Regions from separate parts of the Mesorhizobium sp. M7A.F.Ca.MR.148.00.0.0 genome, predicted to be linked through region 3. Evidence: predicted binding sites of a transcription regulator. Region 3 holds the regulator's gene; each other region holds the start of a gene.
The links. Region 3 encodes PhoB, which activates phosphate uptake and scavenging genes when phosphate is short. Its sites were predicted from a motif close to TGTCATNNANCTGTCAT; they were not measured.
Positions count from the first base shown of each region.

Region 1 (3,281 bases), on a different contig from region 3:
CCTGCGCTCCGCACCCTCCGTCATGATGCTGCCGCTGGAGAACAGTTTCGGCTGGCGGCGCGACATCATCTCGCTGGCCGCCGGTGTCGGCATCCTGCTTTACGGCCTGACAGGGCCATTTGCCGCAGCCCTGATGGAGCGCATCGGGCTTCGCCGCACGCTGCTGGCCTCGCTGGTGGTGATGTCGGGCTCGACCGCGCTCAGCCTGCTGATGACCAAGCCGTGGCATCTGTTCATCACCTGGGGCGTGTTCTCGGGCATTGGTTCCGGTGCTGTCGCCAGCGTGCTCGGCGCGACCATCGTCAACCGGTGGTTCAAGACCAATCGTGGCCTTGTCATGGGATTGATGTCGGCCTCCAGCGCCTCGGGCATGCTGGTGTTCCTGCCGCTGATCGCCGCGCTGGCGCAGTCGGGCGGCTGGCAGCCGGTAGTCATTGCGGTCGCGATCGCGACCGCTGCCCTGATACCGCTGGTCTGGCTGCTGGTGCCGGAGCGGCCGGCATCGATCGGCATGGTGCGCTACGGCGCCGAGGCTGACGACGTGCCACCCACTCCGCCTGCGTCACAGGGCAATTTTCTTGCGCATACGTTCTCGACGCTGCGCCGTGCCGCCGGCACGCGGGTGTTCTGGTATCTGTTCGCCACCTTCTTCGTCTGCGGCTTCACCACCAACGGGCTGGTCGGCACGCATCTGATCGCGTTCTGCGGCGACATGGGCATCGGCGAAGTGCAGGCCGCCGGCCTGCTGTCGATGATGGGCATCTTCGACCTGATCGGCACGACGTTGTCGGGCTGGCTCACCGATCGCTTCGATCCGCGCAAGCTGCTCGGCGTCTATTATGGCATTCGTGGCCTGTCGCTGATCTATCTGCCGTATTCTGGCTTCTCGGCGACCAGCCTGATCATCTTCGCTGTGCTCTACGGCCTCGACTGGATCGCCACCGTGCCGCCGACGCTGCGGCTCGCCAACGAGGCGTTCGGCGATCGCAGCGGGCCGATCGTGTTCGGCTGGATCGTCGCCGGACACCAGATCGGTGCGGCCGCTGCCGCCGCCTTTGGCGGCACCATGCGCGAGTTGCAGGGCAATTACGAACTGGCGTTCCTGATCGCCGGCATGACGGCAATCGCCGCCGCCTGTATCTCGCTGCTGATCAACACCAGCAAGCCGGCGTTCGATCCGGAGCCGCAAGCGGCTTAGGCGCGACGCTAATCTCCCCCCGAGAGGGGGAGATTACCCTGTTCATTGTTATCAAACCTTCATCATCCCGAGATGCGCCTGAAACATTGACGCTGGATTTTGGTGGCACCGTTCAAGCCATCCAGGAGACAGCCGTGAACAAGCTTTCGATGACCCGCCGTGCTTTCGTCACTTCCGCCGGTGCCGTTGGCCTGGCCGGCGTTTCCGGCCTGGCGCTACCCTATTATTCGCGCGCCAACCAGCGGCCTTCCTTCACCCATGGCGTCCAGTCGGGAGATGTCGACGCCACCAGCGGCGTGGTGTGGACGCGCACCGACCGACCGTCGCGCGTCATGTTCGAAGTGTCGTCGACGGAGAATTTCACCAATGCGACCCGCCTGGCGCCGCTCGATACGTCGCCGGCCAGCGATTACACGGTCAAGCGGCTGCTCACCGACCTCGCTTCGGACCAGGATATCTTCTACCGCATGACATCGGCCGATCTCGCCGACATCAACGCCGTTTCGGAGCCGATCACCGGCCGTTTCAGGACGGCGCCAGCCTCGAAGCGCGACATCCGCTTTGCCTGGTCCGGCGACACCGCCGGCCAGGGCTGGGGCATCGATGAGACCGGCATGAAGACCTACGCCACGATCGGCAAGCACACGCCCGACTTCTTCCTGCATTCGGGCGACACCATTTATGCCGACGGCGCCATGAAGGACGATGTCGACCTGCCCGGCGGCGGCAAGTGGAAGAACGTCGTGCTGATCGACGGCAAGCGCAAGGTCGCCGAAACGCTGGACGAGTACCGGGACCAGTGGAAATACAACATGATGGACAGGAACGTGCTCGGCCTGAGCGCCATCTGCCCGACCTTCTACCAGTGGGACGACCACGAAGTGCTGAACAATTGGTCGGATTCGAAGGACCTCAGCGCCGACAACCGCTACACGGAAAAATCCATCCACGTGCTGGCGGCCCGCGCGGCGCGGGCTTTCCACGAGATGACGACGATCCGCTACGAACCGTCCGAGCCCGGCCGCGTCTATCGCAAGATCGCTTATGGGCCGCTGCTCGACGTGTTCTTCCTCGACATGCGCTCCTATCGCGGCCCCAATGGTCCCGACATGCAGGATGAGATGACGCCGCAATCGCGCATGCTCGGCGAGCAGCAGACGAAATGGCTGAAGCGCGAACTGGCGAATTCGAAGGCGACCTGGAAAATCATCGCCGCCGACATGCCGCTCGGCCTCGTCGTCTGGGACGACGGCACCAAGAAGGTTGGCGCCGAAGCGGTCAGCAATGGCGACAATGGCTTGCCAAAAGGGCGCGAGCTCGAGATCGCCGACCTGCTGCGCTTCATAAAGAATGCCGGCATCAGCAACACCGTCTGGCTCACCGCAGATGTCCATTACACGGCCGCGCATTATTACAACCCGGACAAGGCGCAGTTCCAGGAGTTCAATCCGTTCTGGGAATTCGTCTCGGGTCCGATCCATGCCGGCACGTTCGGTCCCAACGATTTCGACATGACGTTCGGTCCGGAGCTGAAGTTCATCAAGGCGCCGACCGCCGAACAGGGACAGAACCTGCCGCCCTCGGCCGGGCTGCAATTCTTCGGGCTCGTCGATATTTCAGGCGCCAGCGAGCAGATGACGGTGCGGCTGATGGATCGCGACGACAACGAACTCTACAAGGTGACGCTCGACCCGGTGCGGTCGGCGTAAGCGCGCTTCTCAACCCTCCCCCTTGTGGGGAAGGTCGGCGGCGGCTTCGCAAAGCGAAGCTGGCGAGGGTGAAGCGCTTGACTAGTCCGGGTAGCAGACCATGGGGATATTCGGCCAGACGGCGCTGTCGCAGTTGGCGGCGTCCTGGCGCTGCTTGAAGGCGGCGCTGACCGGGCCGGTCACCATCGGGTCGACGCCGTCTGGTGCGTCGGCGAAAATCTGCTCGGCCGACTGTGCCTCTGACGGCAAGGCAGGCCGTGATTCCTTCATCGTCCCGGCCGACTGCGCGGCGTTGGCCGCCAGCAGGACCGCGAAGGCAACGGACGCGATGAGCGGCCAGAATCGGTTGAGTTTATCGGTCATGACGTTTGAAC
Region 1 covers NZ_RZTB01000056.1:5,150-8,430, forward strand. The annotation lists gene EOB49_RS20095 (MFS transporter) at 1-1,198, shown strand, start outside; gene EOB49_RS20100 (alkaline phosphatase) at 1,333-2,907, shown strand; gene EOB49_RS20105 (hypothetical protein) at 2,989-3,270, opposite strand.
Region 1: a site for PhoB is predicted at 1,245-1,261, ahead of EOB49_RS20100 (alkaline phosphatase). Genes of this name have one in related genera too.

Region 2 (3,281 bases), on a different contig from region 3:
GCAAGGGCGGCCGGCTGACCGCGTCGAGGCGCTCGCGCTCCTCGCCGGAAAGCATCAGGCTTGCCGCCGCGATGTTGTCCCGGAACTGCGTTTCCGTCCTGCCGCCGATCACCAGCGAACTGACGGCCGGCCGGCCAAGCAGCCAGGCCAGCGTCACCTGCGCTGCCGACACGCCGCGCTGCGCGCCGATCTCGACAAGCACGTCGACGATCCGCCACAGCCGGTCCTCGTCGCGGATCGGCGGTTCGGACCAGCCGGCAAGCTGGCGGGCGGTGGGGCTGTCGCGGCGGTATTTGCCGGACAGCAATCCGCCGGCAAGCGGGCTCCAGACCAGGACGCCCAACCCCTGGTCGACGGAAATCGGCAGCAGTTCGTACTCCGCCTCGCGCGCTTCCAGCGTGTAATGGATTTGCTGCGTGACGAAGCGCGGCTGATGATGGCTGTCGCTGATGCCGAGCGCCTTCATCACCTGCCAGCCGGAATAGTTGGAGCAGCCGACATAGCGGATCTTGCCCTGGGCAACCAGCGTGTCGAGCGCGGAGATGGTTTCCTCCAGCGGTGTCACGCCATCCCATTCGTGCAGGAAATAGATGTCGATGACGTCTGTCCTGAGCCGCTTCAGGCTCTTCTCGCATTCTCGGATCAGGTGATGGCGCGACAGGCCTTCATCGTTCGGGCCTTTGCCGATCCGCATCCGTGCCTTGGAGGCGATCAGCACGTCACCCCTGCGCTTGCCGCCGAGCGCTTCGCCGATGATTTCTTCGGAAATGCCATTCGAATAGACGTTGGCGGTGTCGATGACATTGATGCCGGCGTCGATGCAGAGGTCGATCATGCGGCGCGCCTCGTCGAGATCGGTCTTGCCGACCGCCGAAAATGCGCCGGCGCCGCCGAACGTCATGGTCCCCATGGTCAGCGTCGAAACTTTCAGCCCGGAACGGCCGAGGGTGCGGTATTCCATGTCGATCCTCGCGATTGCGTTGGGGAAGGGGCTGGGGAGGGTGCCCGAATGTGGCCGCTATTTGTAGGACAATTTGCGCGACTTGTCGCCATGCCAGGACGCCGGATCGATCATGCCTGGCGGGATTGGCTGCGGCGGCGATCACGCTCGGGCTGCAATAAAACCGTCATTGCAGGCCTATATTGAAGTCGGCTCAGGCGTTGCCGTTCCGGGCTGTAAGCCGGAGTTTGGGGCGCCGGACGTGGATCGACAGAGCTTGCAAGTGGAGCAGCCGATATGACCGAGCTAAAACAGAATTCTCCGGCCAGGGATTGGCTTGAAGCCGAGCTCGCCGACACGCTCGACGAAGACTATGAGCTCGAAATGTCGGAGCCGGCGCTGTCGATGGAGATCGCCAAGATCTACAAGAACTCGCATCCGCCTTCGATCGATCGCATGCAGTATTTTCGCGACCTGATCACCCTGCAGTCCGAATTGATCAAGCTGCAGTCCTGGGTCGCCTACCACAAGAAGAAGCTGGTGGTGATCTTCGAGGGACGCGATTCGGCCGGCAAGGGCGGTGTCATCAAGCGCATCACCCAGCGGCTCAATCCGCGCATCTGCCGCGTCGTGGCACTGCCGGCGCCGACCGAGCGCGAAAAATCGCAATGGTATTTCCAGCGCTATGTCCCGCATCTGCCGGCCGGCGGCGAGATCGTGCTGTTCGACCGCTCATGGTACAACCGCTCGGGCGTCGAGCGGGTGATGGGCTTTGCCCAGCCCGATCAGGTCGAAGAATTCTTTCACGACGTGCCGGAGTTCGAGCGCATGCTGGTCCGCTCGGGCATCACCGTGGTCAAATACTGGTTCTCGATCACCGACGAGGAACAGCAGATGCGCTTCCTGATGCGCATCCATGATCCAATGAAGCAGTGGAAACTGTCGCCGATGGATCTGCAGTCGCGTGTGCGCTGGGAGCAGTACACCAAGGCCAAGGAAGAGACCTTCGCCCGCACCAACATCCCGGAAGCGCCTTGGTTCATCGTCGAGGGCAACGACAAGAAGCGCGCGCGGCTGAACTGCATCGACCATCTGCTCAAGCAGCTGCCTTACGAGGAAGTGCCGCACGAGGAGATCACTTTGCCGGAGCGCGTCTTCAACCCCGAATACGAGCGCCAGGTGCTGCCGCGCAAGCTCTACGTGCCGGAGAAGTATTGATGGATCGCTCCCTTCTCCCCGTCTCTATACGGGGAGAAGGTGCCGGCAGGCGGATGAGGGGCGGCGCCTGCGTTGGCGGTTGAGTCTAAAAATTCTCCATGCTGGCAGAAGACTATTCTGCCGTTATATTGCCCTCGATAGCGTTTTCGGCGCCATATTTCGGCTGGCTGGCGTCGCCCCTCATTGCCCTGCCGGGCATTTCTCCCCGTATAGTGACGGGGAGAAAGAGCTGTAACTACGCCCGCTTGATGGTGACGTGCGTGGCAAGCGGCGTCGCCACCTGCTGGCTGCAGATATAGCCCAGCTTGAGCATGTCGAGGCCGGCGAAAAGGTTCGCGCCCGAGCCGAGCAGCACCGGCGCGATCGCCAGATGCATCTCGTCGATCAGTTTTTCCTGCAGATATTGCCGGATGGTGGCGACGCCGCCGCCGACCCGCACGTCCTTGCCGCCAGCGGTAGCCTTAGCCTGTTCAAGAGCTGAATGGATACCGTCAGTGACGAAGTGGAAAGTCGTGCCGCCCTCCATGACGATCGGTTCGCGCTTGTGATGGGTGAGCACGAAAACCGGCACATGATAGGGCGGGTTGTCGCCCCACCAGCCCTTCCAGCTGTCGTCAGGCCACTCGCCGCGGATTGGCCCGAACATGTTGCGGCCGAGGATCCAGGCGCCGACATTCTCGAAGCTGCGCGCCGCGAACGCCTCGTTGACGTCGGTGGTGCCGCCATCTTGTCCGAGCACCATCTCGCGGAAGGTGCGGGTGTCGACAAACCACTTGTGCAAGGATTCCCCACCGACGCCGAGAGGATTTTGCAGATCCTGATCGGGACCGGCGCCATAGCCGTCGAGCGACAGGGTGAAAGCGTTGACGCGAAGTTTGGACATGCGAGCCTCCTCGATAACCGGTTGTATTTTGCAAGCAGTTGTTTGGTAGCAAACTGATTGTGAATTGCAAGCGGTATTTTTAGAGAACTTTGCCGCACCGCACGTGCAGAGCAGAAAGATCCGGCAGTCTCGACGCGAGCAAATGTTCCGTTGCCATGCAATTGCTTATGACGAGAGAAATATCGCGGTTCCTTCCTTGCGACGCGAACAGGATGCAGCCGCAAGTGTCAGCCAAAACTA
Region 2 covers NZ_RZTB01000131.1:3,239-6,519, reverse strand. The annotation lists gene EOB49_RS29110 (aldo/keto reductase) at 1-961, opposite strand, end outside; gene ppk2 (polyphosphate kinase 2) at 1,238-2,158, shown strand; gene EOB49_RS29100 (dihydrofolate reductase family protein) at 2,394-3,041, opposite strand; gene EOB49_RS29095 (HepT-like ribonuclease domain-containing protein) at 3,279-3,281, opposite strand, start outside.
Region 2: a site for PhoB is predicted at 1,115-1,131, ahead of ppk2 (polyphosphate kinase 2). Genes of this name have one in related genera too.

Region 3 (3,281 bases):
CGACATGGATCAGATCGTCGAGTCGAGCTTGAAGAAGGCGGCGATCTGGAACGAGGTGAAGGACCGTTTGCAGGAACCTGGCACGGGTCTTTCCGGTGGCCAGCAGCAGCGTCTGTGCATTGCACGCGCCATCGCCGTGTCACCCGAGGTGATCCTGATGGACGAACCGTGTTCGGCGCTCGACCCGATCGCCACTGCTCGCGTCGAGGAACTGATCGACGAACTGCGCCAAAACTATACGATCGTCATCGTCACCCATTCGATGCAGCAGGCAGCGCGCGTGTCGCAGCGCACCGCGATGTTCCATCTAGGCTATCTGGTCGAGGAGGGCGCCACCGACAAGATGTTCACCACCCCCGACGACAAACGCACCCAGGACTACATCACCGGCCGGTTCGGCTGAGCTCAGGCATATGAGGGACGAAGATCATGGGTGAACATACCGTTGCATCTTTCGATGAGGATCTGGAGCAGATCAGCCAGCTGATCCGCGACATGGGCGATCTCGCCCGCTCGATGGTCAGTGGCTCGACCAAGGCTTTGCTCAATTCGGACAATGCGCTGGCGCAGCGCGTGGTTTCCGATGATGCCATCATGGATGCGCGCCAGCGCGAGCTGGACGATCGCGCCATCACGCTGATCGCCAAGCGCCAGCCAATGGCCAACGACCTGCGTGCGGTGGTCGGTTCGATCCGCATGGCCGGCGACCTCGAGCGCATCGGTGACCTTGCCAAGAACATCGCCAAGCGCGTCGGCACTGTCGGGCTGAGCGTTACGCCGCACGACCTTTCGCATTCGATCGACGCGATGGCGCAGCTGGTGCTGATCCAGGTGCAGGGGGTCGTCGACGAGTATGCCGCCGCTGACGCGGCTGCGCTTGCCACGCTCAGAAACAATGATGAACGCATCGACGTCAAATACACCTCGGTGTTCCGCGAGCTGCTGACCTACATGATGGAAGATCCCCGCAACATCACGGCGTGCACGCACCTGTTGTTTTGCGCCAAGAACCTCGAGCGGATCGGCGACCACGTGACCAACATCGCCGAAAATGCCTACTATGTTTTGACCGGCACGCAGCTGCCAGCCAATCGTCCGAAGCAGGACGAGACGGCAATGTCCGCGCCAGCGGCATAACAGGGGTGACCAGCCGATGATCGCACCACGCATCATGGTGGTGGAGGATGAGGAGCCGCTAGGCGTGCTGCTCCGCTACAATCTTGAATCCGAAGGTTACCAGGTCGAGGTGGTGACGCGCGGCGATGAGGCCGAAATCCGGCTGCAGGAGAACGTTCCCGATCTTCTGGTGCTCGACTGGATGGTGCCTGCGGTTTCGGGCATCGAACTCTGCCGGCGCCTGCGAATGCGTCCCGAGACCGAGCGGCTGCCGATCATCATGCTGACCGCGCGAGGCGAGGAAAGCGACCGCGTGCGCGGCCTGTCGACCGGCGCCGACGACTATCTGGTCAAGCCCTTCTCGACGCCGGAGTTCATGGCCAGGGTCAAGGCGCTGCTGCGCCGGGCCAAGCCGGAAGTGCTGTCCAGCGTGCTAAAGGTCGGCGATATCGTGCTCGATCGCGAGTCGCACCGTGTCTATCGCAAGAAGAGCGAGATCCGGCTTGGGCCGACGGAATTCCGCCTGCTCGAATTCATGATGCGCCATCCAGGCCGCGTGTTCTCGCGCAGCCAGCTGCTCGACAATGTCTGGGGCGAGACGATCTACATCGACGAGCGCACAGTCGACGTGCATGTCGGCCGGCTGCGCAAGGCGGTCAACAATGGCCGTATGCCTGATGTCATCCGCACGATCCGTGGGGCCGGATACGCCATCCGAGAGGACTGAACTCCCTCGTTTGAACTCACGCCACGTTCTTGCCGCCGAAACCGGATCTCGCCTGCACGCCCGGCGCAAAAATCTCCTGATCGACGAAGATCAGCGCCCGCATGGCGCAGCCTTCGCGGATCAGCGGCAGTTCGTTCGGCTCGGTGTCGAAGGAAATCGATTTGGAATGCTGGCCGCCGGCGGTCTGGGCAATCGCTTGCCGCAATGCCGGCTCGATCAGGTCGAAGGCGGCGGCGCTGACACCGACCATGGCGACCGGCGCCGGATCGATCAGCGCGAACAGGCTGCCGAGGCCGTAGCCGAGCGCTTCGCCGGCCTTGCGATAGGCTTCCCGTTCGGGTCCGTCACCTTCGCGGGCCGCGGCAGCCAGGGCGCGCATGTCGGCGTCGCTGACATCGGCAACGGGTTCTGCATCCTCGCCCATCTGCCTGGCGTTGCGCCATATGGCGTAATTGCCCGCATAGGCTTCGACGCAGCCGCGCCGTCCGCAGCGACATAGCGCGCCGTTCGGCCGATGGATCATGTGGCCGAATTCGCCGCCCGAAGAATGGGTGCCGGTGAACAATTCGCCCTTCAGCACCAGTCCCATGCCGATGCCGTGCGACAAAAGGATAGCGATGAAATCGTCGCGGTAACGATCGGGGTCGCGCCAGCGCAGCGCCACCGCCATCATGTTGCAGTCGTTCTCCATTATGGCAGGGATGCCGAACTCGTCTTCGAATATGTCAGCGAAGGCGATGTCGGTGTGCGGCGTGATCGGCGACCACAGCATGGCGCGGGCACGGGTGTCGGTGATGCCCTGGATGGCCAGCGCGATGCGGGCGATGCTGCGCACGTCCAGGTCGGGATCTGCCAGGCGGCGCCGCACGATGGCCGTGCATTCCCCGATCAGCGACTCGCGCGACATCGTCAGCGTGTCCAGCCGGCGCTGTTCCTCGGATATTACCTGGCCGGCATAGTCGATGACGGCGACGGAGAGGAAGTTCAGCGACAGCACCACGGTCATTACCGCGGCCGCTTCCGGATTGAGACTGAGGCCGACCTGCGGCCGGCCGCGTTTGAGCGAGCCGGCCTCGCTCGGCTTGCTTTCGGTCAGGATGCCTTCGACGATCAGGTCGGATGAAATCGCCGAGATGGTCGAATGGCTGAGGCTTGTGGTCGCGGCGATCTCGGTTCGCGACGGCTGTCCGGCGCGGCGCACTGCCGCGATCACCATGGCGCGGTTGCGGCGGCGCAGATCGTCGTGGCGGATTCCGACCGACATGTTCTTTCATATCCTCCCGGCCGCCGCGGTTCCTCCTGCCCATGGAACGCTGTCGGTGACGCCGGTAAATACTGGCAGAAGCTGCAGGCCGTGTCATTTATTTATTCCGAGACTCGAAAAAAACTCGAAGTGACATCAAAATCCATCAGAATCGATGTTGACAGCGTTCGGGCG
Region 3 covers NZ_RZTB01000030.1:40,070-43,350, forward strand. The annotation lists gene pstB (phosphate ABC transporter ATP-binding protein PstB) at 1-403, shown strand, start outside; gene phoU (phosphate signaling complex protein PhoU) at 430-1,137, shown strand; gene phoB (phosphate regulon transcriptional regulator PhoB) at 1,154-1,843, shown strand; gene EOB49_RS14460 (ROK family protein) at 1,860-3,107, opposite strand.